Regions from separate parts of the Cytobacillus firmus genome, predicted to be linked through region 2. Evidence: riboswitches for the same ligand, from Rfam matches in the RefSeq annotation. Region 2 holds a riboswitch; the other holds the start of a gene.
The links. Region 2 has a riboswitch for lysine ahead of NAF01_RS21485 (Na+/H+ antiporter NhaC family protein). Riboswitches for the same ligand answer to the same signal wherever they lie in the genome.

Region 1: it holds a riboswitch for lysine, as region 2 does, so the genes downstream of both, NAF01_RS19710 (aspartate kinase) here and NAF01_RS21485 (Na+/H+ antiporter NhaC family protein) in region 2, are expected to answer to the same signal.

The regions. Positions count from the first base shown of each region.
Region 1 is NZ_CP098323.1:3,886,428-3,901,622, reverse strand. Features, by position in the region: gene NAF01_RS19755 (endonuclease MutS2) at 1-1,158, shown strand, start outside; gene NAF01_RS19750 (DUF350 domain-containing protein) at 1,223-1,630, shown strand; gene NAF01_RS19745 (long-chain-fatty-acid--CoA ligase) at 1,981-3,684, shown strand; gene NAF01_RS19740 (fatty acid metabolism transcriptional regulator FadR) at 4,111-4,695, shown strand; gene NAF01_RS19735 (enoyl-CoA hydratase) at 4,735-5,508, shown strand; gene NAF01_RS19730 (electron transfer flavoprotein subunit beta/FixA family protein) at 5,774-6,547, shown strand; gene NAF01_RS19725 (electron transfer flavoprotein subunit alpha/FixB family protein) at 6,588-7,565, shown strand; gene trxA (thioredoxin) at 7,737-8,051, shown strand; gene uvrC (excinuclease ABC subunit UvrC) at 8,557-10,350, shown strand; lysine riboswitch at 10,471-10,650, shown strand; gene NAF01_RS19710 (aspartate kinase) at 10,843-12,072, shown strand; gene NAF01_RS19705 (YslB family protein) at 12,136-12,585, opposite strand; gene NAF01_RS19700 (succinate dehydrogenase cytochrome b558 subunit) at 12,935-13,543, shown strand; gene sdhA (succinate dehydrogenase flavoprotein subunit) at 13,731-15,195, shown strand, end outside.
Region 2 is NZ_CP098323.1:4,241,062-4,256,256, forward strand. Features, by position in the region: gene NAF01_RS21450 (YutD family protein) at 40-315, opposite strand; gene NAF01_RS21455 (YhcN/YlaJ family sporulation lipoprotein) at 484-1,170, shown strand; gene lipA (lipoyl synthase) at 1,242-2,159, opposite strand; gene NAF01_RS21465 (M23 family metallopeptidase) at 2,476-3,468, shown strand; gene NAF01_RS21470 (methionine/alanine import family NSS transporter small subunit) at 3,507-3,614, opposite strand; gene NAF01_RS21475 (sodium-dependent transporter) at 3,614-5,131, opposite strand; gene NAF01_RS21480 (YsnF/AvaK domain-containing protein) at 5,602-6,468, shown strand; gene NAF01_RS21485 (Na+/H+ antiporter NhaC family protein) at 6,563-8,140, opposite strand; lysine riboswitch at 8,300-8,507, opposite strand; gene yunB (sporulation protein YunB) at 8,573-9,319, opposite strand; gene NAF01_RS21495 (HD-GYP domain-containing protein) at 9,650-10,744, opposite strand; gene NAF01_RS21500 (YunC family protein) at 10,967-11,269, opposite strand; gene NAF01_RS21505 (DUF72 domain-containing protein) at 11,386-12,231, opposite strand; gene NAF01_RS21510 (Ger(x)C family spore germination protein) at 12,601-13,779, opposite strand; gene NAF01_RS21515 (GerAB/ArcD/ProY family transporter) at 13,766-14,863, opposite strand; gene NAF01_RS21520 (spore germination protein) at 14,876-15,195, opposite strand, start outside.

The DNA.
Region 1 (15,195 bases), 350 kb from region 2:
GATATTCTTAACCAGGTTGATTTCAATAGTCTGGTTTTATTCGATGAGCTCGGTGCAGGCACAGACCCGCAGGAAGGTGCAGCTCTCGCGATTTCCATTCTCGATGAAGTATATAAGCGGGGTGCAAGAGTTATTGCCACAACTCATTACCCTGAACTGAAAGCCTATGGCTACAACAGAGAAGGAGTTATCAATGCCAGTGTAGAATTTGATATTGAAACGCTAAGCCCAACCTATAAGCTGCTGATTGGGGTTCCGGGCCGAAGCAATGCTTTTGAAATATCCAAACGGCTTGGGCTCAATGATCAAGTGATTGAGACAGCACGATCCTATATCGGAACAGATACAAATCAGGTTGAGAATATGATTGCTTCACTGGAGGAAAGCCGCAGACAGGCAGAGGCTGATATGGAAGAAGCCAATGACTTTTTAAAAAGCGCTGAAAAACTCCATAAAGATCTGCAAAAGCAAATGGCTGAATTTTATGAGCAAAAAGATGCTATGCATGAGAAGGCTGCAGAGAAAGCTGGAGATATCGTTGAGAAAGCCAAGGCTGAAGCAGAAGAGATTATCCGTGACTTAAGAAAGATGCGGATGGAGAAACATGCTGAAGTGAAGGAACACGAGCTAATTGAAGCAAAGAAACGCCTCTCAGATGCTGCACCCCAGATGAGCACAGCCAAAAATAAATTAAAGCCCAAGAATACTAAGCACGTTTTTGAAGCAGGAGATGAAGTTAAAGTTCTGAGTTTTGGGCAAAAAGGACATTTGCTTGAAAAGGTGTCTGAGAACGAATGGCAGGTTCAGATTGGTATCCTGAAAATGAAAGTGGCCGAAAAGGATCTGGAGTACATTAAAAGCCCAAAACCTGTGGAAACAAAACCAGTGGCAACGGTGAAAGGAAGAGATTTTCACGTCAGCCTTGAGCTTGATTTACGGGGCGAGCGCTATGAAAACGCGCTCTTAAGAGTCGAGAAATATTTAGATGATGCCCTGCTGGCTGGATATCCCCGTGTCTCAATCATTCATGGTAAAGGGACCGGTGCATTGAGGCAGGGTGTTCAGGAATATTTGAGAAATCACAGATCTGTAAAGAAAATCCGGTTTGGTGAAGCTGGAGAAGGCGGTACAGGGGTTACAATCGTTGAATTCAAATAAGCTTCCCTTCCCCTTATGATTATTCAAAGGGGAAGGGGATTTAATACCGGCGGGGAGAATATAAATGAAAGAATTTTGGGAAAATGAGTTTATCCAGACAGCTGCTTATTACAGTGTTGTCATTTTGTGTATGATTGTTTTTTTAGCCGTTTTTGAATTAGTCACCAAGTATCGCAATTGGGACGAAATAAAAAACGGGAATCTTGCTGTAGCGATGGCGACCGGCGGGAAAATTTTTGGGATCGCCAATATCTTCAGGCACTCCATTATGCATAATGATACCTTGCTGACAATGATTACCTGGGGAGTTTTTGGCTTCTTTCTTTTGTTAATAGGCTATTTCATATTTGAATTTTTAACACCAAAGTTTAGAATAGACGAAGAAATTGAGAATAATAACAAAGCTGTCGGCTTTATTTCTATGGTGCTGTCAATCGGTTTGTCTTATGTCATTGGTGCAGGTTTAGTATAAGGAGAGAATTAACATTGGAAAAGTTAGCAAAGGTTCTGCTGGTTCTTAGCGGATTATTTCTTCTTATTGGGGCCATTTATATATTTTTCATTGCATAATGTTTTTGTGAAATAGGGAAATGAAGAAATCGCCAATTCATATGGCGATTTTTTTTATTTTATTCATTAGAAGAATATTACAGATAGAGTGGACAGCCTATGCAAAAATTTCTTCCTAAGTGGAAGGTCTTATTCTAATTGTCATAGATCCAGCATTATATTATAATAAGAACGAACAGTTAGAATGTTCAAAAAGTTCAGTAGGAGGATATCGCTTTTCTGAAGTTTTAGCAAGAATGAAGGAGGGACAAAATGGCAGAAGCAAAACCATGGCTTAAGCAATATCCGGAAGAAATCCCCTCAACTTTGTCATATCCAAAACAGCCGGTACAGGATTATTTGAAAAATGCTGCAGAAGAATTTCCGGAAAAAATAGCAATCCACTTTATGGGGAAGGAATTCACATATAAATATATATACGAATCTTCCCTGAAGCTAGCTGCATATTTGCAGAGTCTTGGAATTCAAAAGGGAGACCGTGTAGCGATCATGCTTCCGAATACTCCTCAGTCCGTTATCAGCTATTACGGAATTCTGATGGCTGGCGGGATTGTTGTCCAGACAAATCCGCTGTACATGGAACGGGAACTGGAATACCAAATGAAAGACTCAGAAGCAAAAGCGATCATTACAATGGATATCTTATTTCCCAGAGTGACCAAAGTGATGCCGCATACAGAATTGAAGCATATAATTGTAACGGCAATCAAAGATGCACTTCCATTCCCTAAAAATTTAATATATCCTTTTATCCAGAAAAAACAATATGGAATCGTTGTTAATGTAAAGCATGAAGGTCATAATCATTTGCTGTCAGAAATATTAAAAAGACCGGCTGAGCCTCTTAGAATCCATGACTTTGATTTTGAAGAAGACTTGGCATTATTGCAGTACACAGGCGGCACGACCGGTTTCCCTAAGGGTGTCATGCTATCTCACAGCAACCTGGTATCCAATACAGCGATGTGCAAGGCCTGGCTTTATAAGTGCAGGCGCGGCGAGGAGACGGTGCTTGGCATACTTCCATTCTTTCACGTGTATGGAATGACAACAGTCATGATTTTATCTGTAATGGATGCGCATAAAATGGTCCTTCTCCCGAAGTTTGATCCCGAAACTACCCTGAAAACCATTCATAAACAAAGGCCGACCTTATTTCCTGGAGCGCCTACTATTTACATTGGGTTATTGAACCATCCGGATATAAAAAAATATGATCTATCTTCTATAGACTCCTGCATTAGCGGATCTGCTGCCCTGCCAGTTGAAGTCCAGCAGAAATTTGAAGAAATTACAGGAGGCAAGCTTGTAGAGGGCTACGGTCTGACTGAATCATCACCTGTTACACATGCAAACTTCTTATGGGACCGCCCCCGCGTCAAAGGCAGTATAGGTGTCCCATGGCCTGATACAGATGCAGCAATTTTCTCACTGGAGACAGGAGAAGCACTTCCGGCAGGAGAAGTTGGCGAAATTGCGGTTAAAGGGCCTCAGGTAATGAAAGGCTATTGGAAACGCCCCGAAGAAACGGACCAGACCTTAAGAGATGGCTGGCTGCTCACAGGTGACCTGGGCTATATGGATGAGAAGGGATATTTCTATGTAGTGGACAGGAAAAAGGATATGATTATTGCAGGAGGATTCAATATTTACCCGCGTGAAATAGAAGAAGTGCTATATGAGCATCCAGCAGTACAGGAAGTGGTTGCTGCCGGAATACCGGATCCTTATCGAGGAGAAACAGTAAAAGCTTATATTGTGCTGAAGGAGGGAAAAGTGGCAACGGAAGCCGAACTGGATCAGTTTGCAAGAAAGCATCTGGCAGCTTATAAGGTTCCACGGCTATATGAATTCCGCAGAGAGCTTCCTAAGACAGCAGTTGGAAAAATACTGAGAAGGGCGTTAGTGGATGAAGAAAAGAAGAAATTTAAAGAAGAAGAGGAAAAGCGGGCTTAGCTTCAGAGACCGATTTTCAATCGGCTCTTTATTTTTGAATCAATAAGCTTGTCCAGATATAAAGGAAATGTAATAATAAAATATATTTAAAGGGAAATTCTTGACACGAATGAATTGTCCTACTATTATAAAAATATGAATGATGATTCATTCATTTTAATTTAAAAATAATAAACCAAGTGGATTGGCTGATCCCGGCAGCAGGAAAGGAATTTACCCGCACTGCTGCCCGTTAGAAATCAATGCCCCGTTTATCGCAGTCTAACGGGCAGTAAGACCCCCACTTCAAGACTCAGAGGAATCAAAGGAGTATAAGTGGGGTCAAACTGCCCGTAAAGGCCCGATTGGTTCAACTAACAATCAGTGGGGGTTAAGGAAAACCCCCACTGATTGAAGTTTCACTTTATTCTGAAAGGAGGGAGCCACATGAAAAAAACAAAGCCTAAATACCGGCAAATTATTGATGCTGCTGTAGTTGTGATCGCTGAAAACGGCTATCACCAGGCTCAGGTATCAAAAATTGCCAAACAGGCTGGTGTCGCTGATGGCACGATCTATTTATATTTTAAAAACAAAGAAGATATATTAATATCCCTCTTTCAGGATAAAATGGGCTACTTTGTTGAGAAAATTGAGGAAAAAATTGCAGGAAAAGAGAAAGCTGCAGAGAAACTATTAATGATGGTAGAATCGCACTTTAAAATGCTCTCGGAAGACAAGCACCTGGCAATTGTAACCCAGCTCGAGTTGAGGCAGTCAAATAAGGACCTGCGCCATAAAATTAATGAGGTGCTCAAAGGTTATCTCACTTTAGTGGAAAGGATTCTTGATGACGGCAGGGAGAGCGGCGAATTCTCAGCTGACCTGGATATCAGGCTGGCGCGTCAGATGATTTTTGGCACTATGGACGAAACAGTGACCACATGGGTAATGAATGAGCAGAAATATGATCTTACAGCATTGGCAGGACCTGTTCATAAGCTTTTAATCAGCGGGTGCGGAAAACCTTGAAAATGTTAAAGTGCTCAATAATATAGTAGGAGGGATACGATGGAATACCTTAAATGGTCCCATAACGACTTCGTAGCGACGATTACAATTGAACGTCCGCCTGCGAATGCTCTTTCATCAGGTGTATTAAAAGAGCTTTCAGCTGTACTGGATGAAGTTGAAGATAATAGTGAAGTTAGAGTTATTCTAATTCACGGAGAAGGCAGGTTCTTTTCAGCAGGAGCTGATATAAAAGAATTTACAACTATTGAAAGCGGAGAGGATTTTTCAAGCTTAGCGACCTATGGACAGAATCTCTTTGAGCGAATGGAAAAGTTCCCTAAGCCAATTATTGCAGCCATTCATGGTGCAGCACTTGGCGGAGGCCTGGAGCTTGCGATGGGCTGTCACTTCCGTCTTGTAGCTGAAAACGCAAAGCTCGGTCTTCCGGAGCTTCAGCTTGGATTGATTCCCGGTTTTGCCGGAACTCAGCGGCTTCCCCGCTATGTAGGTACTGCTCGTGCAGCTGAAATGCTGTTCACAAGCGACCCGATCACCGGGCTTGAAGCAGTTCAATATGGTTTGGCTAACCATGCCTTTCCTGAGGAGCAGCTTTTGGAAAATGCCTATAAAATGGCAAAGAAAATAGCGAAGAAGAGCCCAGGCTCCATTAAGGCGGCTATTGAGCTATTAAACTTCGGAAAAACAGGACAATTCTACGAAGGTGTAAAGAAAGAAGCGGAATTGTTTGGAGAAGTATTTGTATCTGAAGATGGGAAGGAAGGCATATCTGCATTTATTAATAAGCGGGAGCCAAACTTCACCGGAAAATAGCAGTTAAAAGAATTGAGCTGAAAGATTACATTCATTCTAATAATCTATTATAATAGACATGTAAGCGTTTGATTTAATCTTCAGAAGATTCATTGGTTAAATTATGGTCTGTGAACGAGCGCCCGCTCAATTTTAAAATAAGCGGGCAGTTCCAAGCAGATGAACCTTTCTGTACGCATTAAATATTTTCAATCTTTCGAAGTGAAGAAATGTTTTAATTAATGGCTTTGTTATATGACAATGCTTAATTACTAGGAGGGAAATCATGAACATCTACGTATTAATGAAGAGAACATTTGATACTGAAGAAAAAATTACAATCTCCGGCGGCAAAATCAATGAAGATGGCGCTGAATTTATCATTAATCCCTATGATGAATATGCAATTGAAGAAGCAATCCAGGTTCGTGATGCGAATGGCGGAGAAGTAACAGTTGTTTCTGTGGGAACAGAAGAAGCTGAAAAGCAGCTCCGTACCGCTCTTGCGATGGGTGCCGATAAAGCTGTTTTAATAAATACAGAAGATGACGTTGAGAATGGGGATCAGTTCACGACGGCAAAAATCTTATCTGAATTCCTGAAGGACAAAGAGGCTGACTTAATCATTGCTGGAAATGTAGCAATTGATGGGGGTTCCGGACAGGTTGGACCGCGTGTAGCAGAGATTTTGGGAATTTCATATGTAACAACGATCACTAAGCTTGATATTAATGGCAGCTCTGCCACAGTAGTGCGTGATGTTGAGGGGGATTCAGAAGTAATTGAGACATCTCTTCCATTATTGGTCACTGCCCAGCAGGGTCTGAATGAGCCTCGCTATCCATCCTTGCCAGGAATTATGAAGGCGAAAAAGAAGCCTCTTGATGAGCTTGAGCTTGACGATCTTGATCTTGATGAGGACGATGTTGAAGCTAAGACAAAGACAATTGAAATCTATATGCCGCCTAAAAAAGAAGCAGGAAAAGTTCTTGAAGGCGAATTGGAAGATCAAGTTAAGGAACTGGTGAAGCTTCTTCATACTGAAGCTAAAGTTGTCTGATCATCATAACTGATTAATAATAACACAGGGGGTAAAACATATGGCTAGAAAAGTATTAGTGTTAGGTGAAGTCCGTGACGGTTCATTGCGTAATGTATCCTTCGAAGCTGTTGCAGCCGGTAAGACTGCATCAGAAGGCGGAGAAGTTGTAGGAGTTTTAATTGGTGATTCTGTAAGCGCTTTAGCTAATGAAATGATTCACTATGGTGCTGACCGTGTTGTAACTGTTGAAGATGAGAAGCTGAAGCAGTATACGCCTGATGGTTTTTCACAGGCTCTAATGGCTGTGATTGATTCTGAAAGTCCGGATGGCCTTATTTTTGGGCATACAGCAATGGGGAAAGATCTTGCTCCTAAAATTGCTGCCAAGCTTGAGTCTGGTTTAATCTCTGACGTAACAAGCCTTGAAGAAGCAGGCGGCAATCTGGTCTTCACACGCCCGATTTATTCAGGAAAAGCTTTTGAAAAGAAGATTGTGACAGATGGCCTTCTTTTTGCCACAATCCGTCCAAATAACATAGCTCCTTTGGAAAAGGATGAATCAAGATCAGGAGATGTTGCTTCTGTTGCAGCAGAAATCAAGGATCTTCGCACAATCATTAAGGAAGTTGTCCGCAAAGCGAGTGAAGGCGTTGACTTATCCGAAGCTAAGGTTATTATTGCCGGCGGCCGCGGTGTTAAGAGCGAGGAAGGCTTTGAGCCATTAAAAGAGCTTGCTTCTGTTTTAAACGGAGCTGTAGGTGCATCACGAGGAGCTTGTGATGCTGATTATTGCGACTATTCACTGCAAATTGGACAAACGGGTAAAGTGGTAACACCAGACCTGTATATTGCATGCGGTATCTCCGGAGCTATTCAGCACTTAGCGGGTATGTCCAATTCCAAAGTAATCGTAGCGATTAACAAAGATCCGGAAGCCAATATCTTTAAGGTAGCTGATTACGGTATTGTCGGAGACCTGTTTGAGGTTGTTCCACTGTTAACAGAAGAGTTCAAAAAGCTTAAAGTAAACGCATAAAGTACAAATGGGCGGCAGATGGCCGCCCATTATACATAAAGTCCATAATAAAGAAAGCGAATAATCTGCTTTACATAGGGTAAATTACGATCGAGCAGATTATTCGCAACATAGTATAAACGATGATATACTGTCGTTAGTATTTGAGTTAAATTTTAGGAGGCATATCAAATGGCTATTACACACGCAACTGACCAAAATTTCACTGCTGAAACTGGTTCGGGATTAGTATTGGCAGATTTCTGGGCTCCATGGTGCGGCCCTTGTAAAATGATCGCTCCTGTATTGGAAGAACTTGATTCTGAAATGGGCGATAAAGTCAAAATTGTAAAAATCGATGTTGACGAAAACCAGGAAACCGCCGGCAAGTTTGGCGTAATGAGCATCCCAACTTTGATCGTACTAAAAGACGGTGAAGTGGTGGATAAAGCGGTTGGCTTCCAGCCGAAAGAAGCTCTTGCTGAATTACTTTCAAAGCATGCTTAATCTATAAGAAATTTCCCGGTGTCCCATGCGGACATCGGGATTTTTTTATCGCAGTCTAACGGGCAGTAAGACCCCCGCTTCAAGACTCAGAGGAAACAAAGGAGGATAAGCGGGGATCAAACTGCCCGTAAAGGCCCGATTGGTGAGATACAGTGAAACTTGCCGACGCGCAGGCAGGGGCTTAGTTGAACCAATCGGGTTCGTAGTGTCGATTGATCGAAGCGCTAGCGGAGATCTTAGCGACACTAGAACGCGACTAACAATCAGTGGGGGATAAGGAAAACCCCCACTGATTGAAGTTTCACTTTATCATGTGTGTTTAGCAGTTATGCTGCAGGATTACCAGCTGATATAATAAGATGGGGATGCAGTGCTTTTATGCGGACTAAGCTTCCTGAGCAGCTTGTATGCCAAGTGATTATGAAAATTTTAAATATATGTTATATAAAATCTTTCCTAAGGAAGCCTTTCAATTAGAAAAATATAACCGGGGAGGTGGAGTGCCATGAATGAAACGATAAAAAATAAACTGATGCTGCTGCCTGCGCAGCCAGGCTGCTATTTAATGAAAGACAGGCAGGGGACCATCATCTATGTGGGGAAAGCCAAAATTCTCAGAAACCGGGTCAGGTCCTACTTTACAGGCTCACATGACGGGAAAACATTAAGACTTGTTAATGAGATCGTGGACTTTGAGTACATTGTCACATCTTCAGATATGGAAGCATTGATTCTTGAGATGAATCTGATCAAGAAATATGATCCCAAATATAATGTAATGCTGAAGGACGATAAAAGCTACCCTTTTATCAAATTGACGGCCGAACGCCATCCCCGTCTGATAACAACCAGAAAAGTAAAAAAAGACAGGGGAAAATACTTTGGACCTTATCCCAATGTGCAGGCTGCCAATGAAACAAAAAAGCTGCTCGACCGTATTTATCCTCTCCGCAAATGTTCAACTCTTCCGGACAGAGTTTGCCTTTATTATCACTTGGGCCAATGTCTTGCACCTTGCGTAAAGGAAGTAAGTGCAGATCAATATAAGCAAATGACAGATGAAATTGCGAAATTCTTAAATGGCGGATACAAAGAGATTAAAAAAGACCTTACTGCAAAAATGACAGCCGCTGCAGAAGAATTGGACTTTGAACGAGCAACAGAGCTCAGAGATAAAATTGCCCATATAGATGCAACGATGGAAAAGCAAAAAATGACGATGACAGATTTTACAGATCGGGATGTATTTGGCTATGCGGTTGATAAAGGGTGGATGTGTGTCCAGGTCTTCTTCATCAGGCAGGGCAAGCTGATCGAACGGGATGTATCAATGTTCCCGATTTATAATGAGCCGGAAGAAGAAATTTTAACGTTCCTCGGCCAGTTTTATACTAAAGCAAATCATTTTAAACCACGTGAAATATTGGCACCCGATTCCGTTGATGCAGTCATGGCAGAACAGCTTCTTGATGTGAAAGTGCTAAAACCGCAGCGCGGGCAAAAAAAGGACCTGGTGAAGCTTGCTTATAAAAATGCAAAAATTGCTCTCCAGGAGAAGTTCTCTTTAATAGAGCGTGATGAAGAACGGACTATTAAAGCTGTTGAAAATCTGGGTGATCAGCTTGGAATTTATACTCCTCACCGGATTGAAGCCTTTGATAATTCAAATATCCAGGGGTCGGATCCCGTTTCTGCCATGATCGTCTTCATTGATGGCAAACCGGAGAAAAGAGAGTACCGAAAATATAAAATAAAGTCCGTTAAAGGTCCTGATGATTATGAATCCATGAGAGAAGTCACGCGACGCAGATATACAAGAGTACTGAAAGAAGAACTGCCGCTTCCGGACTTAATCTTGATTGATGGAGGAAAAGGGCATGTTGAAGCTGTAAGGGATGTGCTAGAAAATGAACTCGGTCTGGATATTCCGATTTCAGGCCTGGTGAAGGATGAGAAGCACAGAACTTCACAGCTTTTATATGGTAATCCGCTTCAAATTATTCCACTTGCAAGGAACAGCCAGGAATTCTACCTGCTGCAGAGAATTCAGGATGAAGTTCATCGCTTTGCGATTACTTTTCACCGCCAGCTTCGCGGAAAAAGTGCCTTTCAGTCTATTCTGGATGAAATTCCGGGCATAGGCGAAAAGCGAAAGAAACAGCTGTTGAAGGCCTTTGGGTCTGTAAAGAAAATGAAAGAGGCATCAATTGAGGAGTTTAGAAAAATAGGCATTCCTGCGATTGTTGCAGAGGAGTTAAAGCAGAGGCTTGAGGAACAAAATGGAAACTCTGAGTCTTAAATGGATATAGACATAAAAAGTCAGACATGTTATACTAATTGAAACTTTATATCAATATCACTTTATAGCGATAAAGCGCATGTCCATATGTTTAAACTGAACTATTGGACATAATCGTTAAGTGAAGGTAGAGGTGCGAACTTCATCAGTAAAAGCTTGGAGAAGAATGAGCTTCCATGAAAAGCTTTGAAAGGGTATGTTCGCCGAAGTGGAGAAAATCTCATCATTTTTTCTGCTGGTTTTGCATTGAATAAATGCAGGATTGTCAGGACATTGCCGTCCTGGAGAGCTATCTCACTGTGTTTGCTCACATATACATTTTGGCTGCACAGCAATGGGATAGTTAAACTATTCCATTGCTTTTTTTATTGCCCAAAAGGGGTATTTTAGATTTAAGGCCATTGTCAAATACAGCCGAGTGGACTGTCTTGCTTCACTTACATAGGACGGCAATTCATAAAATTACGAGATCTTTAGAAAGAAGGGAAAGCTGTGGGAATCATAGTGCAGAAATTCGGAGGCACCTCCGTGGGGACTGTAGACAGAATACAAAATGCCGCTAATCGGGTAATTGAGGAAAAAAACCGTGGAAACGATGTTGTTGTAGTTGTTTCGGCAATGGGCAAAACGACTGATCAGCTGGTTGGCATGGCAAGGGAGATTTCCCCATCACCAGATAAAAGGGAAATGGACATGCTGCTTACAACCGGCGAACAGGTGACCATCTCTTTATTAGCAATGGCATTAAATGCGAAAGGGCATCACGCTGTTTCTTTTACAGGGTGGCAGGCAGGTATTAAAACAGAAGCAGTCCATGGTAATGCGAGGATAGTAAATATTGATCCAGCCACCATTCAGGGGGAATTAAATCAGGGGAAAATTGTAATTGTAGCAGGCTTTCAGGGGATGACAGAAGATGGCTCAATTACCACGCTTGGCCGCGGAGGATCTGATACAACTGCTGTTGCACTGGCTGCAGCACTTAAAGCTGATAAATGTGATATTTATACGGATGTTACAGGTGTGTTTACAACCGACCCCCGCTTTATAAAGAATGCCAGAAAGTTACATTCTGTGTCCTATGATGAAATGCTTGAGCTGGCCAATTTGGGGGCTGGAGTGCTCCATCCAAGAGCGGTTGAATTCGCTAAAAACTATGGACTTCCGATTGAAGTGCGTTCAAGCCTTGAAAAGGAAGCCGGAACAATCATTGAGGAGGAAGTAAAAATGGAACAAAATTTAGTGGTGCGCGGTGTGGCTTTTGAAGATGACATAACAAGAGTAACAATCATTGGTCTTCCTAATTCACTGACTGGGCTGTCTACTATTTTCTCGGCGCTCGCCAAAAACCACATTAATGTCGATATCATTATTCAGAGCATGACAGAAGCCCAGACAACTAACCTGTCCTTCTCAATTAAGAATGAAGATCTGACGGATACAGTGAAAGTTTTAGAAAAGCATAGAGATCAATTAAATTATGACCGCATTGAGTGGGAATCAGGGCTTGCAAAGGTTTCAATTGTCGGCTCAGGCATGATTTCAAATCCGGGTGTGGCTGCAGAAATGTTCGAAGTGCTTTCAGCGAATGAAATTCAGGTGAAAATGGTAAGCACGTCAGAAATTAAAGTATCAGCGGTTGTGGAAAACAGTAAAATGATCGATGCTGTTGATGCTTTACACGAGGCATTCAAGCTGTCTGTTTCTGCTGTTAAGGCTTAATTCCGAAGCTATAAACAATAAGCTATCAGAAATTGATAGCTTATTGTTTGTACGTATTAGATGTTACTCAGCAGGATCCTTTTTATCCCACTTCACAGTAATAAGGATTTTGCCGGTTTTCTTGCGGGGATGTTCAAATGCCTCACAAATAACTTCTTTTTGAAATTCTATCTGCTGGGCTATAAAACCAGCTTCGAGCTGAAATGTGCAGTTATTGTTTTTTTGCAAGCGGCCAGCAATCAGCGGGCTTGATAATATCATTTCAAGTTCATGTTTAGATTCGTTTGCGATGGAAAGGTTGCCCCAGCCGGCATTTGTGAAAAATTCGGCAATCTGTCCGGCTGTTTCCAGAGGATACATGCGTGCAAGCCTTTTGCCGGCCCAATATAAAATTTCGGGTGCTTCATTTCCTAAAAGGTCATGCAAAAGAACTTCCCGGATTAGTTCATACCCAAATACCGGTACAGACTGTATGTGATCTTCATTAGATTTCGCAGATGCTAATTCGCTCAATAGTCTCCCCTCTTTCTATGATTCTATTATATACAATATGCTTGGGGAGTTAATATCAATTCAGTAAAAAATAGAACGATTTGCATAGAAATAATTACTATTTCAGTATATTGGAGACCGGCAATTAGGTCATATTGAACCGCAGGATAATATATGTTTTTAACCCGTTAATATTTTTTAAAAATTTTATTAATATGGAACATTTTATGTATCCGTTTTCTTGACGCTCTATTATCTTGGGAGTAAAATGGACATGTCACATAATTGTAAGAAAATGAATAACATTTTCGAGATGATGTCCTGAGCGGGGGCTCAGCATCGTTTTTTTAAAATCAGGGGGGGAAAGTTTATGGCAGGTAATCGTGAGTTTTTTAATCGCAGATTGCATTCATTGCTTGGCGTAATACCAGTTGGATTGTTTTTGGTGCAGCACCTTGTAGTGAACCATTTTGCAACAGGGGGAGAGGAATCTTTTAATAATGCAGCGCATTTTATGGAAAGTCTTCCATTTAGAATATTCCTTGAAACGTTTGTAATCTATTTACCTTTGCTGTTCCACGCAATCTATGGCCTTTATATTGCTTTTACTGCGAAAAATAACACAAGCAGATACGGATATTTCCGCAACTGGATGTTTATGCTTCAGCGTGTTTCAGGTGTCATTACGCTGGTTTTTGTTGCATGGCATGTTTGGGAAACACGTGTACAGGCTGCCTTTGGAGCAGAAGTTAACTTTCAGATGATGGAGAACATCCTGTCGAATCCATTTATGTTCTGGTTCTATATTATTGGAGTCATTTCTGCAATTTTCCACTTTGCTAATGGGCTTTGGTCATTCCTTGTCAGCTGGGGACTTACAGTATCTCCTCGTTCACAAGTTATTTCCACTTACGTAACGATCGGAATTTTCATTGCACTATCTATTGTTGGCGTACGTGCTCTTACAGCATTTATTTAATAGACATGTGAGATTATTAGACTTGATCGGATAAAAAGGGAATTGGGCAGCTGCCCGGCTCCGCATTATTGAAAGCGCAAAGGCAAAATCAGCACTTTTGGCAGAATAAACGCCATCGGAAGGCCTCAAGGGGACCGGTAAGCGGGTGCTGGCGCTTTTCTTACAAGTATTAAGGGAGTGAGTCACGATGGGTAAAGGAAAAGTTATAGTTGTCGGCGGCGGACTAGCCGGTTTGATGGCGACAATTAAAGTAGCAGAATCTGGGACTCCGGTTGAATTATTTTCTCTGGTACCGGTTAAACGTTCTCACTCTGTTTGTGCCCAGGGCGGCATCAACGGAGCGGTAAATACAAAAGGGGAAGGCGATTCTCCTTGGATTCATTTCGACGATACAATATATGGCGGGGACTTCCTGGCAAACCAGCCGCCTGTAAAAGCAATGGCAGAGGCTGCACCTGGCATCATTCATTTATTTGACCGTATGGGTGTTATGTTTAACCGTACACCTGAAGGTCTGCTGGACTTCCGCCGCTTCGGTGGAACACAGCATCACCGTACTGCGTTTGCCGGTGCTACAACTGGGCAGCAGCTGCTTTATGCAATGGACGAGCAGGTCCGCCGCCATGAAGTGGCAGGATTAGTGACAAAGTATGAGGGATGGGAATTTCTAGGGGTTATAATCGATGATGACGGAGCTTGTAAGGGTGTCGTTGCCCAGAACCTGACTTCTATGGAAATTAAGTCTTTTGCTGCAGATGCAGTTATTATGGCATCCGGCGGACCGGGAATTATTTTCGGAAAATCCACTAACTCTGTCATAAACACAGGCTCAGCGGCTTCAATCGTTTATCAGCAGGGCGCTTATTACGCAAATGGGGAATTTATTCAGATCCATCCAACCGCCATCCCTGGAGATGATAAGCTTCGCCTAATGAGTGAATCTGCACGCGGTGAAGGCGGACGAGTATGGACATATAAAGATGGCAAACCATGGTACTTCCTTGAGGAGAAATATCCGGCTTACGGAAACCTGGTGCCTCGTGATATTGCAACGCGTGAAATTTTTGACGTTTGTGTTAACCAGAAGCTTGGCATTAACGGGGAGAACATGGTATATCTGGATCTTTCCCATAAAGATCCTAAAGAGCTTGATATTAAGCTTGGCGGAATCATTGAAATCTATGAGAAATTCCAGGGTGAAGACCCTCGTAAAGTGCCAATGAAGATCTTCCCTGCTGTCCACTATTCAATGGGCGGATTATGGGTTGACTATGATCAGATGACAAATATTCCTGGCTTGTTTGCAGCTGGTGAATGTGATTATTCACAGCATGGTGCCAACCGTCTTGGCGCCAACTCACTGCTATCAGCCATTTATGGCGGTATGGTAGCAGGCCCGAATGCAGTCAAGTATATCAGCGGATTAGATAAGAGTGCTGAAGATCTGCCATCATCACTATTTGACCGCCATGTAAAACAGGAAGAAGAAAAATGGAATAATATCATGTCTCTTGATGGCACAGAGAATGCATATGTCCTTCATAAAGAGCTTGGTGAGTGGATGACAGACAATGTAACGGTTGTCCGCCATAATGACAGGCTGTTGAAAACAGATGAAAAAATTGTTGAACTTATGGAGCGCTATAAAAACA
Region 2 (15,195 bases):
GGCGCATGCGCAAAAAGGGCCGGGTTTCCCCTGCCCTTTTTAGCTTTTAACTTTTTTCACAACAAAATAGGCACAGCCGAAATTACAGAACTCGTAAAGGTATTCTGTAAGTGTGCTGATTTTTGTATCAAATGAAGCCTTCTGGCTCTGATCATCGAAAAAACCGCGGAGACGAAGCTGTCCATATCCCCAGTCCCCGACAATATAGTCATATCTGGATAAAATTTCGCTATATCTGGCCCGGAATGCCTCCTCGTTGAAACCATCCCGTTCTTCCTGGATCAATTCATAACTGATATTGTTAATGCTAACCAATTTTTTCACCTCATTTTAAGAGCATATGTAACAGTATTATATTGAAAATAACATGATATGAAAACAAACCAATATTTTGTCTTTATTTAAATTATAACTGATTCCCCATCAATTACTAAGAGAAAAAAATTTAGACGTGGCAACTCTATAAATGAGGAGGTGTTAATAGTGAAGAAATCACTAATCATTCTTGGCATTAGCGGCATGGCTGCACTGACTGCCTGCCAAAATAATGCCGCAAAAGAAGATATCTATGAAGAAACCGGTCATACCGTAAATGTAAATGACCAGCGTGCTGATTTATACAATAGGGATATGGGCAACGGCCAAAACGGCCGAAACAATATGGGTGAAGACTTTGGCTATGTACGCCATCAAAAAAGCCCAATTATGGGAGACAACGTTTCAGCAGACCACTATGCTGCCATTGACCGTGAACAGGTTGCAGATATTATCGGGAAATATTGCACAGAAGTTCCGAATGTGGACGATATTTCAACTCTTGTTACAGATGAAGAAGTCCTGATTGTATATAATACTGACACAAAAAACCGAAATCAGACAGCTGATCAGGTCAAGAAGATGGCTATGTCTGTTGTCCCAAGATGGTATCATGTCTATGTAAGTGATGATACCTCTTTAAGGAAAAATGTTGAGAACTATGCAACAGTGGACTCTGATGGACGTAATGCTGAAAATGGCATTAACCAGTTAATCAAACAAATGCTTAAATCTCCTCAAGGAGAAAGAATGAGTGAAAGTGAAAATGAAAACGGTGAAATGCAAGGCGAAAGAAACGATGATATGGATAAAGATGATCTTGGAGAAACCGTCAAAAAAGCAGGAAACCGGTAACAGGAAAGTTTCCTCCCCAGAAAACCTTTTCAAAGAAGAGAGTCCAGCGATGGCGCTGGACTCTTTTTAATTTATGCTTGCTGAATTTCCTTTTCTCCCATAATCTGCTTTTGTTTAGCTGCCGCATTTACCTGCTCATCAGCATGGTAGGAAGATCGGACAAGAGGACCTGCTTCACAATGGCTGAATCCTTTGCTCATTGCAATGTCCTTCAGCTCCTGGAATTCTTCAGGTGAATAATACTTCAGCACTTTAATATGTTTCTTGGATGGCTGCAGGTACTGCCCTATTGTCATAATGTCAACATCATGAGCACGCAAATCATCCATTACTGCAATGATTTCCTCTTTCGTTTCACCAAGCCCGATCATCAGGCTGGATTTTGTAGGGATATCCGGCTGCATTTCTTTTGCACGCTTTAAAAATTCAAGAGAGCGCTTATATTTCGCACGTGCTCTTACTCTTGGAGTCAGGCGCTCAACAGTTTCGATATTGTGATTAAGGATATCGGGACGGGCATCCATAAGTGTTTTCAGGTTTTCATAAACACCGCCCATGTCGGAAGGCAATACTTCAATGGTAGTAAACGGACTTTTTCTTCTGATGGCACGAACTGTTTCTGCGAAAACAGCTGCACCTCCGTCCTTTAGATCATCTCTTGCTACAGCTGTTACAACAGCATGCTTTAAGTTCATAAGAGCCACGGAATCAGCAACGCGTTCCGGCTCCTGAAGATCCAGTTCAGTAGGCAGGCCCGTTTTGACAGCACAGAAACGGCAGGCACGTGTACAAACATCGCCAAGAATCATAAACGTAGCCGTTCTTCTTACTGCCCAGCATTCATGAATATTGGGGCATTTAGCTTCTTCACATACAGTGTGCAGATTCTTTTCCCTCATCATTTTTTTTAGGCCAGTATAATTTTCATTTGTGTTCAACTTTATTTTCAGCCATTCCGGCTTGCGCAAATACTCTTCTTTCTTGCTCATTTTTCCCACTCCTTAATCTGAAGCTAGACGTAAAGAAAAGCGCAAGCGCCCTTGTCCGCCACTCCCGAAACATCGAGGGGGCTACGCTGCTTGAGCTAGACCATTTTTCTGACTTCAGAATTTATACTTTCTGCCCATTAAAAAAGCCAGTCATACAATTCCGACTAAGCTGATTAGGCTTCACCTGATGCCACTTTATCATAATGAATTGAAGAGGACAAGCCGAAGATTCTGGTATTACCATTAATTGATATTTATTAAATTATCCATTCATCACAAACTATATAAGCAGACCATCACAGAAGGGAGGATTTCCGTGCGTATTATATTTACCGCTGCTGCGGCCTTATCGTTTTTTCTGATTTCCTTATGCACCGTCAGTGCGCAAGAAAATGCAGCTGATATATATAAACAAAGAATGGCCTTATATAAAAGAGTAGAAGCTGTTACGAACATTCCCTGGTATTACCTTGCGGGGATTGACCAATATGAAAGGAATGTCCGGCAGTCAAGAAGAGACATTCCCAAGGCTGAAGGCATAACAGGAATCTATTTTAAACCTGAAGAATGGGCGGGAATTCTGAATCCGGATCCAGCTGATGAAAACCCTGCATCCATTCAATTTTTCAATGGAATAGGATTTGACGGGGACGGGGACGGTAAAGCCAGCTTGAAAAGTGATGAAGATGTTCTTCATTCCTTTGCAAATTTCCTTCTCTCCTATGGTACAGACCATGATAATTTAAAAATTGGATTGTGGAATTATTATAAGCGGGATAAAGCTGTTGGCATTGTCATCGGCAAAGCCCAAATTTATAAACAATTCGGCCGCCTTGATCTCGATGATCATGCCTTCCCCGTCCCCTTGAGGAGCAATTACAGCTACAGAAATACCTGGGGTGACGCAAGGGGCTGGGGCGGCAGACGGATTCATGAGGGAACCGATATTTTTGCTGATTACGGGGTACCCGTCCGGGCTACCTCCTATGGAATAGTGGAAATGAAGGGCTGGAACAAATATGGAGGATGGAGAATTGGCATCCGTGACATTAATAACAATTACCATTATTTTGCCCACTTAAGCGGGTTTGCCAAGGAGCTCAGAGTCGGCCAAATCGTCGAACCCGGCATGATGATAGGCGGAGTAGGAAGCTCCGGATATGGGCCTCCGGGTACATCAGGCAAATTCCCGCCACATCTTCATTATGGCATCTACAAAGACAACGGCTATACTGAATGGTCCTACGATCCATATCCACACTTAAGATTATGGGAAAGACAGGAACGGATTAAAGCCAGAAGAAAATAAATGAAGGACTGCCCATTAGCCAGGCAGTCCTTCATTTATTATTTAGCTTTTTTTGCTTTGGACACAGCATTCATGATACTTGCTGCAAGGCCGCCCCAGATAATGAGCATCCCAACCACCATCATTGTAATTGCACTTATAGACATTATTGAGATACCTCCTTATCAGCTGGTATTGTAAGCTTAGTCTGTGTATCATTCTTTTTAATAGCCATAAACACAAATCCTAAGATAATGGCTCCAATTGCTACTCCCCATCCGGATAAGAGAAGAAAGCTGGTAGGATACCCTTCATAATTCTCTTTAATATTCGTAATAATGTTTTGAACCATCATATAGCCAAGCACGATTGGTGTAATAGCTGTCAAGCATATCTTCCACCAGGAACCAAGTCTTATATCAGAAACAGCATCTGCATGATTTTGAAGATTCTTGAGCTCTTTTAGCACCCAGCCAACAATAACAACCTGTACCAGGCCTGCTAACGCAACACCAAATTGGTTGATAAAGTAATCAGCCGCATCCAGGAAGTATAAACCGCCCTGAGTCGCAAAAAGTATGGAAATTACAGCAGATAAACCGCCGCCAACAAGAACAGCTTTATTACGAGATACATTAAACTTATCCTGTACACCGGCAACAAATGTTTCAACAATTGAGATTAACGACGTTAAGCCAGCCAGTGTTAAACAGATGAAGAAGAAAGAACCGAATAAGCCATTTAAAGCAGGGAATTCGTTAATGATCTGCGGGAATACAACGAATGCCAATCCCACACCTGATGATACTACCTCATTAATGCCTACACCCTGCTGTGCAGCCATAAATCCAAGTGCCGCAAAAACACCGATACCAGCAAGAAGTTCAAAACCGGAGTTTGCAAAGCCGGTAATGAAGGCGCTGTTTGTCAAATCCGTTTTCTTTGGAAGGTAGCTTGAATAGGTTACCATGATGGCAAATCCAATTGATAAGCTAAAGAAAATCTGGCCGTAGGCCGCTACCCAGACTTTAGGATCCGCTATCATTTCCCAGTTTGGCTTAAAGAATGCATCCAAACCAGCAATAGCTCCGTCGAGTGTCAATGCGCGAACAACAATAATTAAGAATAAAACTACAAGGACAGGAATAAAAATTTTGTTCGCGATTTCGATACCTTTTTTGATCCCTTTAAACAGGATTCCAAGCGTCACAACCCAAACAATAACTAATGGTATAAATACTCCTGGTACAATTCCGCCTACATCTCCAGGCGTTTCTGCAAGCTTTAAATATTCTCCAAAGAGGAATCCATTTGGATCGTCACCCCATTTAAGGTTAAACGAGAAGCCTGCAAATGACATTGCCCATGCGATGATAACTGCATAATATGTTGAAATCACAAATGAAATGGCGACCTGCCACCAGCCCAGCCATTCGTATTTTTTACTTAATCTTGCATAAGACAATGGCGCTGATCCGCGATACTTATGGCCAATTGTAAATTCCATGATCAAAAGCGGAATACCTGCTGTCAGCAAGGCAAACAAATATGGAAAAAAGAATGCTCCCCCTCCATTTTCATAAGCAACTGCCGGGAAACGCCAAATGTTTCCTAGACCAATTGCTGAACCCACGGCTGCCATAATAAACCCAGCTCTGGATCCCCACTGCGGACGATTATCCATAGTAAATCCTACCCCCTGTAAATTCTCCCAATTAAAAAGAACAATGGGAACTTTTTATATTTTCAGATAATTAAAACTGACTAAGCCTAGTATAGCTAGTTTTTGTTATTCTGTCAAAACATTATTTTCCTAATAGTAATATTTTTCGAAATAATTAGTTTTAGTACAATACCACAGTAAAGCGTCAATAAAAATTAATATACTCCTATTTTAATTTCCATTTGGATTCCACCCGGTCAGGAGTTATCCTACCAAAACTGACCACGTTATCCCTGTCCTCACCTCCTTTGTAAAATTTATTCCTAAAACTTAAAAACTTTCGTTTTTTATTCAGATAATTCAAAATTATATTTTGTGAATGTTAAAATTAACCTCGTTTGTTCTTCGTGGCCCCGGGAATATAACCAATGTGCTTAAAAGTTTCCAAATATAGCATAAGCATAAATGAAATACTGAGGAGGTTTTTACAAATGGATACCAATATTATCGGAGTTTATAATTCACAAAGGGAAGCAGTAAATGCCATTCAAGAACTGCAAAATGACGGATACCCTGTTCAGGAGCTTTCGATCATTGCACAGACTGAACATCTGGATACATCTCTTGAAGATAAAACGGGTGTTCATACAGAAACCTTCGAGACTAAGAATAGAGACAGCAGTGAAAGTGCAGGTTTCTTAAACAGTCTGGCATCCTGGTTTGATGATGACCGCATGAGCAGCAACTCTGCAGGTGAAAAGTTCAGAGAACTGGGCATGTCAGAGGATGAAGCCCGCAAGTATGAAACGTATGTGAACGAGGGGAAAATCATTTTATACAGTGAAAGTATGGATACTCCAAAAGGCTTTTCCGGTGCAGGGACTGCAGAAATCAGAGAGGACAGCACTTACACAGGCGGATATGATGAACTAAGAAATTCAACTGCAGATGATGAGCAATCATTAAAACTGCGGGAAGAACAGCTCGATGTGTCGAAAGAACGTGTACAAGCCGGAGAAGTTGAAATCCAGAAGGACGTTGTAGAAGAACAAAAAACAATAAATATACCTGTCGAGCATGAAGAAGTATATGTAGAAAGAAGAAAAGTGGATGATCCGGATGGCGCCGGCGTCTCACCAATATCGGACGATGAAACAATCAGGATTCCTATTACAGAAGAGCGTGTGGAAGTCTCCAAAAAGCCCGTTGTCACCGAAGAAATTGTCGTAGGCAAACGGGAAGTTGAGGAAACACAGCAGGTCAAGGAAAATCTCAAGAAAGAAGAAGTGCATTTTGAGGGCGGCCGTGAACACATTACAGATGATGAAGACTTAAATAGAAAAAATAATAACCTATAAATAAAAGGGTTCCCTCAGGGGGAACCTTTTCATTTATGTTGGACAACACCAAAAAAAGGCCTTCTCTCAAAGAGAAAGCCTTTTTCTATAGTGTTTAACTTGCCCTATTTTCCTGCCAGGCTTCTTTTTTACCGCGGCCAAGGAAAGCAAATGCCGCTACAAGAACAGCTACTGTAAGTAATGCGATAACAGTGCTGCCAGTAAATCCGATGACCAGATATCCAACAGCAGCGATTCCTGCTGAAATCAAGGCATATGGAAGCTGAGTCATCACATGGTCTATATGGTTACAGCCTGCCCCTGTTGAGGAAAGGATCGTTGTATCGGAAATCGGTGAACAATGGTCACCGAATACTGCACCCGCCAGGACAGCTGACATAGCCGGCAATAGCAGATTCATATCTGTTGCAGCAGCAATGTCTCCAGCAATCGGAAGCAGGATTCCGAAAGATCCCCATGAGGTTCCAGTACTGAAAGCCATAATTCCCGCTATGGCGAAAAGTAAAAACGGAAGCCATGATGTGCTCATATTTGAGCTTTCCACCAGACCGGCTAAATACTTTCCAGTTTCCAAACGGCCGATTAAATCAACAATCGCCCAGGCAAACAGCAGGATATAAACAGCTGGAAGCATGGATTTAATGCCTTCCCATACCCCTTTTCCAAAAACATTTGGATTAACGCCTTTCAAGGAGAACGCCTGACGGAAGAATAAACCAAGCGAAACCAATAGACCCACCAGGCCACCAAGGATTAGGGATTTAGAGACATCCGTGTTCTCAAATATTTGTAAAACGGTCGCATTTCCTTCAACCGCCTGTGAACCCGTCCAAAACATTGAGCCCACTGTACCAATAACAAGAGCTATAATCGGCCAGACAAGATCACCAACAGATCCTTTAGAACTTGTTGGAAGGTCGTCCTTCAGTTCACCAGGTGCCGGCTTCTCAGGATCCATTACTAGCCCCTCTTCAACCGCCCGCTTCTCATGCACTTTCATTGGCCCAATCTCTATGCCTCTTATCGCCACGATAAATACAATAGCAAGAGTAGCCCATACATAAAGGTTCATGGGAATCATTTGAATAAATGCCGAGAAAGCTGAATACTCGGTAACATTATGTGCAGCAAGGATTGTTCCGATCAGCGCAATAATATATGCTCCCCAGCTCGAAACCGGTGAAACCACACAAACAGGTGCTGAAGTCGAATCAATCAGGTACGCCAGCTTTGCACGGGATACGCGCTGGCGGTCTGTAATCGGACGCGAAATCTGACCGACTGCCAGAGCATTGAAATAGTCGTCAATGAAAATGATAATACCTAAAACAGCTCCGACAATCTGTGCGCCTGCACGGGTCTTGACCCGCTTCATCGCCCATTCTCCAAAAGCGCGGCTTCCGCCTGAGATAGATATAAACGCAGTAATAACTCCTAATACAAGCAAGAATAGAATAATATATACATTCCAGGTGTTCAGCTCTCCGTCTGAAACAAAAATTCCTTTTACAGCATCCCAAATGATGCTGAAAGTTTCTGTGATGCTGAATTCAGCCAGCAATAGCGCGGCTGTAACGATCCCCACTCCCAGTGACAGCAATACGCGCCTGGTCAGGATAACCATAGCGATTGCTACCAAAGGCGGCAGCAGGGAGAAAATCGTGTTAGTCATTTCTTGTCCTCCTCTTGTTTTTTTGGATCACCGCCATGCGGCATGTCCGTTTTGCAATCAGGGGAAACAACAAGGATGATGACGAAAACCAAAATAAAAAAAGAGTAACGATAGAGAAAAATCTATCATTACTCTTTTGAAGTAATTAGTTTCTCCATCACGATCTGTAGCTCCCCATTATGATGGGCTTTGACAAAGTATATTCATACTTTCCCCTCATAATGACAGTGTTACTCCTATTCGAAGTAACCCCAGCATGATTAGTTTTGACTCACTAATTCTGCTTCGGCAACATTCCCTTTCGGCTGCGGTCGTCGTTGTCATCCTCACACAGCGTACTTTTGAATCCTGCACCTCTACCCCATCGGATATGATAAGGTTTTTATGAAATTATAGTAGAATTTTATCAAAATACTAACCTATTAGCAAGAGTTATTGGCCGGCCGGTATTTCTATTGATGGCGAGGTGCCCCCTCCGCCATTGTAAAATTGCGGGACCTTTCCCGGGTAAATGCCATAAGCCGCCAGCACATCCTCCTGTACTGTGATAATTTTGGTGGCAAAAGGAATGATAATTTGAACCTGTACGTCCAGGCGGACCAGCACCTTCACTTCCACATTATTTATACCGTGATCCTTTGTCTCAGTTATGAAATTGGAGGTAACGGAACCGACTGCATTAAACTTCACCGGTATACGGGGACCCAAGTTACCAAGGAGGGCATTATTGGTTGCCTGGCCAAGCGGCACGTAATAGACAATTCCATTTGAGTGCTGCATTTCCTCCGTATTGATTTCCACATCTGTAAAGGACTCCAACGCATCCAAATCGCCCTTTTCCGCTTTCTTAATATTATCCTGAACCAGTTCGGTTACTTCCGCTTTGACTCTGTTCAGCTTTTCCACGTTTATGCTGACAACACCGCTCTCGCTTGCTTCAAACATATCTTCTAAATCCATCACATTGGTAATTTTTTTATTAATCGCATTGTTTATCACCAATGATGCAATTTTCCTTGTCTGTGAATCGGCATAGCTCATGAGTGTTGGCTTAAGCCCTTCATTGATAATCCAGAGGCCGGCAGCTGTTGAAATAACAAAAAATACAAAGGTCAGAAGAAATACATAGCGAAATGGAAGAGGACCTTTCCGGGGCAGCCGGCCGCGAAATTTTGCCAAAACAAATCCCCCCTTTACAAGCTATATGTATGCTGTAAAGGAGGGAACTAGGCTCAAAAATTTAAAATAGTTTATCGCAGTCTAACGGACAGTAAGAAGGACAAAGACTAAGAACGCCACATCCTCCCAAAAGCTGCCGCTTTCGGTCGTGCGATGTATCGCTGCCGTAGCTTTCCTTGTCCTGTGGCAACGTCTTTGTGACCCACTTCCTCCCAAAAGCTGACGCATTTGGTCGTGCGATGCTCATGCTGACGAAGCCTTCCTTGTCATGTGGGCCTCAACTATCAATCAGTGGGGGATAAGAAAAGCCCCACTGAAGAAAGTTTCACTTTATTGTTGTACTAAAGTCGTATCACAGCCTGTAATAACAGAATTCAATTCAAGCCCTAAATCCGCTTCATAGGGCTCCACATTCCTGCCCTTTTCTTCAAGTATGCGGATGACAGGCCTGTCGCTGAGACCCGGATTCTGCCGGCAGACAACACCTTTTCTTCCGTCATTCAGCTCGACTGTAACACCAACTGGATACACGGCAACCGCCTGCCGGAAAACTTCAATGACTTTCTTATCAAATAATTTTCCGGCCCCTGCATACAGAACTTCCAGGCCTTCATGCGGGAGCATAGCCTGTCTGTAAATGCGGTTGGATGTTACTGCGTCAAACACATCGGCAATCGCAATTATCTTGCCGAATTCATGAATCTCCTTCCCCTGCAGGCCGCGCGGATAGCCTGAACCATTTAATCTCTCATGATGCTGAAAGGCGCAATGCGCAACGAGGAGAGGGATCGTCTCTACCTTTCTTAATATATTAAATCCATCTTCCGGATGCTTCTTTATTGATTCAAATTCGTCCTCTGTCAATTTACCCGGTTTCATAAGAATATCTGCAGGCACCTTCATCTTTCCGACATCATGAAGAATAGCACCCAGCCCCAGGATTTCAAGTTCCTTTGGCAGGAGCTGAAGCTTCATCCCGATTGCCAGTGAATACAGAGTTACATTCAGGGAGTGTGTGAAGATATAGTGATCATATGTATAAACATCTGATAGGATCGTAAGAAGCTCTTTATTTCCCCTTATTTCAATGAGTAGCTGACGTATCAGCCCTGAGAGCCGCTTGGAGGCATTCTCAATTACCAGAGAGCCTGATAACTCTTTATTTGCTTGTACTTCCTTCAGAACGGTTTCAATGGTTTCGATAGCCTGTTTGCGCATTTTGGGAGTCAGAGGGTCCTTATATTGGATATCCTCAGTGCGCAAATCCTTAATATACACATAGGTAATACCCATTTCCTGCAGTTTATGTATTAATTTATCAGCCAGCTCCACACCTTCTTGCAAAAGGACCTGACCCTTGTCATTATATATAGCTTTGGCCAAAACACTGCCAGTCTCAATTGTATTGGTTGCTGCTAATCTCATATATATCTCCCATTATCCTTTTTTCGGTGCTACCTTATATTTCGGGAATTATTTGGTTTTATTTACATTATACGACAAAATTTCCGGCATGAGAGTAAGTTTATGATATATTTCCGGATAGAAAGATTTATATGAAGATAACCTGTTTTTACGTTCGGATAGAGTAATTTATGTGCAGAGCGCTCATGCATTAAAAAAAGACAGCCCTATTCAGGCATGCCTTTAAATCATTTTTAGAAGTGCTTCTTTTCCAATGGTTCCTTTAACAATACCCAGTTCCTCCGCCTCATAAGTGACAGATTCAAGCGGGGCATTTAACAGCTGATCTATCGTTTTTACACCGACAGCCCTGCCGGCAATTACTTTTCGGTCCTTAAGCTTCTCATTCAGCAAAGCTACATCCAGAGCTCCGCACATGATATACCCTTTATCATTCGTTACCACCAGCAGATTGGTCTTCGGCAGCTGCACTGAAACACTCAAAAAAGTGTGGCCATCTATATCAATCGGCTTCAAATCAATCATACCTGCACCCACTCCTTTCCTTTTCCCTTACACAATATGTGCGGACAAGGAAAAGGGTGAAAGTGACAGGCACCTATACCAGTTGGCTGAAGTGGTGTAGGTGCCTGTCACCCGCTTTAGAATAAATCAAGCTGTCTTGGAGCAAGCTGCTGATATTCGATATCCAGCATTTCGATCATTTGTTTAGCGTTGTCTGCCGCGTCACCGCCAGAGTTGTTGTTGAAAACGACGAATACATTTTTACATTTTTTCTCGAGCAATTTCAGATGTTTTGCCCATTCTGTCAGTTCTTTTTCGTTATAGCGGTAAAGATAGCGGACCTCCCGCCAGTTGTCCGCATTCTTTTTCTGCCAGCCGTGAAAATTGCGTCCATGAAAACGAACGAGCACCTTGTCAGTACTGGTTGTTTCCAGAACTGTCGGAACTGAACCTTCACCGGCTTGCGGCTCGTCACAGATGCTGTGAATCCAGTCTTCCTCTTTCATAAAGCTTAATGTGCTTTCCCTGAACTCCGGACGAAACCATGATTGATGCCTGAACTCCAGGGCACATGGGATATCCCCCATCTGCTCCTTGCACCAGCGGAGGAAATCGACATTGGCTTTTTTGCAGTCAAACCATGGCGGAAATTGAAACAGTACCATAGCCAGTTTGCCGGATTCGATATAAGGCTCCAATGAATCTTTAAACGCTTCAAACATTTCTTCTTTGCTTTCAAAAGGGATTTCACCTCTCTGATGACCTGTCATGCCCTGGTAGGCTTTTACTATGAATTGAAAAGATTCAGGCGTGTCCTTTACCCATTTGGAAGAGTTACGCTTTGGCTGCACCGCATAAAAAGCAGAGTCCACCTCCACAGTAGGGAAATGGCCCGCATATTCTTTTAGCTTATCTCTAGGTGAAACATTGCCCGTATATAGGCTATCATGGTCGCCCCAGCCTGTTACGCCGATGATAATCATTGAAACACCTCCGTTTTTTTACTCTACTTTTCTTTTAACGGAAAATTTTGTACTGAAACTCTATATGATTATAATTTATTAAAAGTTTCAATTTCCAAGATTTTTAATCCAGTTTACCATAGGATTTTTTAAACTTCCTTTAAAATAATAAACAATTGATTGCTAAGCATTGATCTTATTGAACTCCAAGTTCTTGCCATATATAAAACAAGACGCTTCCTCCTTAACTCTAAGAAAGCGTCCTATGGCTGTGAAGTATTCTTATTTTGTTACTCCTCTGATTTTACCCTATATTGGGAAGTTGCTACTTATATAAATTAAAGGGGCGAGTATAAGCTAGTTGAAGGTTTTGCTCCTTTTGCACTTTTATTATTTCGATTTATTCATTTTTCTGCCTTGAGTCTGGAATTGTTTAATGTTAACCTTCACGTTAATATTAATTGAAGCTTCAGGAAACCGTTCCTCCCAATTTCCCTTTACTTTTTTCCACACTTTCGGTTGATTGATTCGTAAACTCTCTCCAAATCCAGCGACATCTACTTTTAATTCTTTTTGGGTCTTGGTTAATCCAGCTTCCATTAATCGCATAAATTCTTTTTCAATTGTTTTTTCTGCATCTCGAATAAACTTCTCATTAAAAGCATCACTGTTTGGAATCCAATCTTCAGATAATCGGCCTTCAGTATTAATGTTTACTGTATACGAAATGTCCTCTCCATTAACCTTAGGCCTAATTGAACTTTTTAGCTGATCAATTTCATATGTAATGATTTTGTCCGTTTCTTTATCGACTCCTGTTACGGCACCTGCTTTTGCTTCACCTGTAATACAATTAATGCCAAAGGTTTCATCTTCATTAAGCTCCCCAATCATTTTCTGTGTATTCCCTTTGATAACTGCTGCCCCAATGATTTGAACTCCACCTTTAAATTTTTGTACTTTCTGAACCAAAAAACTTGAACTGGCCGACATTTTTTCCGAGAAATCGCCTAAGGATAATTTTGGGGGCATTTTTGCTGTTTTCGTTTTCATATTTTCAGTTATAGACAATAGCTTTAAAGCAGGTACTGGATCCTTTGTTCCTTTTATGCTTAATATTTCGCTTGCTCTCTCCTCTGAGATCAATACATGAACTGTCCGTCTTATTTCATGGTCGCGAAAGAAAAAATTCAATAATTGGAGCAAATTAATGGATTGTGCTGCTTCCTTACTAATGACCAATACTTTTAAATGGGAATAATTCGGACTGCGACTTGTAGCCGTGGAAGCTTCACGGCCCGCTTCAAATAAAGAGGACTCATCGATTGTTAAGTTTTGGAATGGCTCTGCTTGACTGCCGCCGCCTCCATTCTCTCCAGCCAATACTTTAGGTACTACAGTTTGAATTGTAAATTCAGGAGTTATGTGTTTTGCTGAAGATTCTTGATAATCCACTCCGACACCACAGGCCAGACCTATATCTTCAATATCAACGCGATCCCAACACCCTCCCATAAAAAGAATCGAGATGCAGCAGCATATCAAGATGCTTTTTTTAATTCTTCGCATTTCGTTTCCTCCTTATGAAGGCAATTATTAAAAAAAGGATGGGGATAATTCCTGTAATTATGATGGCCATGTTGCCAATATAGTCAGCTAATTTAAAAACTCCATTTATATCTTCCGGATACATCGCACATAGATAAATGAATGGTATAAGACCATACACAAAAGGTTTGTACGCTTTCTTAAAAACTTGACTCAAACCTAAACTAGCAAAATAAAAATTCATTATAAAGGATGTAAACGTTGTAATCACCCAAAGAATGATAAAAAAGCTTTCAAACCTTTCTAAAAGGAGGAATTTCATTTCAATTGATTTGACCAGTTCGATCGTCGGCCATGTTAACTGCCTAACCTCATCTACTGTTAATGAGCCAATAACAGCTATTACGATCAGGATATACAAAAATAACGGGATAAATATTCCCACGGCTGCAGCTTTCATAGCTTGTTGTGGACGTTGCATATATGCGATTAAAATAAGAAAACTTTCAATTCCAGCAAGAGATAAAGTTGTTGGCTTAATCCCGTTGACAACTGGCTTAAATCCTTCACCTAAGACAGGGCGAAGGTTATTTAGATCAACATTTGTCACACTAAGACCCAGCATAAAAAAAATAAATACCAAAACAACCGGAAAGTAAATTTGAAGCAATTTTACAATAGGATATATGCCGCTGATCACGATATACACGCCTACTGCGATATAAACGATAATCACTGCTTCTATCGGAGTTTTATCCAGCAAATAAGCGCGAAGCACTTCAGCCATTGATCGTGCCTGATATCCACTAACTAATATAAAATACATCATAATAAATAGATTAAAAACAAGACCTGCCCATTTGCCAACCAATATAGGACTAAATTGATAAATCGTCATTCCTTTAAATCGAAGGCATAACTTGGTTATAAAAAAAGCAGCAACAAATGTGATTCCGCCACTAAAAAGCATACTGATCCAAATATCAGGCGTTTGAACTTCCTCTGCACTTACGCGGGGTAATGTTACAATCCCCACACCAATGATTGTCATTACTAAAGCGACTGTAGCCTGTGTAGGTGTAATTTTTTCGTTTGAACCATTCACTATGATCTTCCTTTATTTAATCCGAGTGGAGTCTTTGGGTTTTAACATTTCAGGTCTCTCTTTAAGAACACTATATGGTAATCGAAGTATTGCATCCTTCCAATCTTTAAATTGATACGGAACAAATGGAGAGGTATATTCAACACCAAAACTTTTAAGCTTGACAAGGTGAATCGTAATGGCCATCGCAAACATAATAATTCCAAATAACCCTAATACAGCAGCTGAAAGCATCATTCCAAAGCGTAAGATTCGAATAGCTATTGCCGCCCCATACTGCGGTAAAGAAAAGGAAGAAATTGCCGTAACTGCCACAACAATGACCATCATTG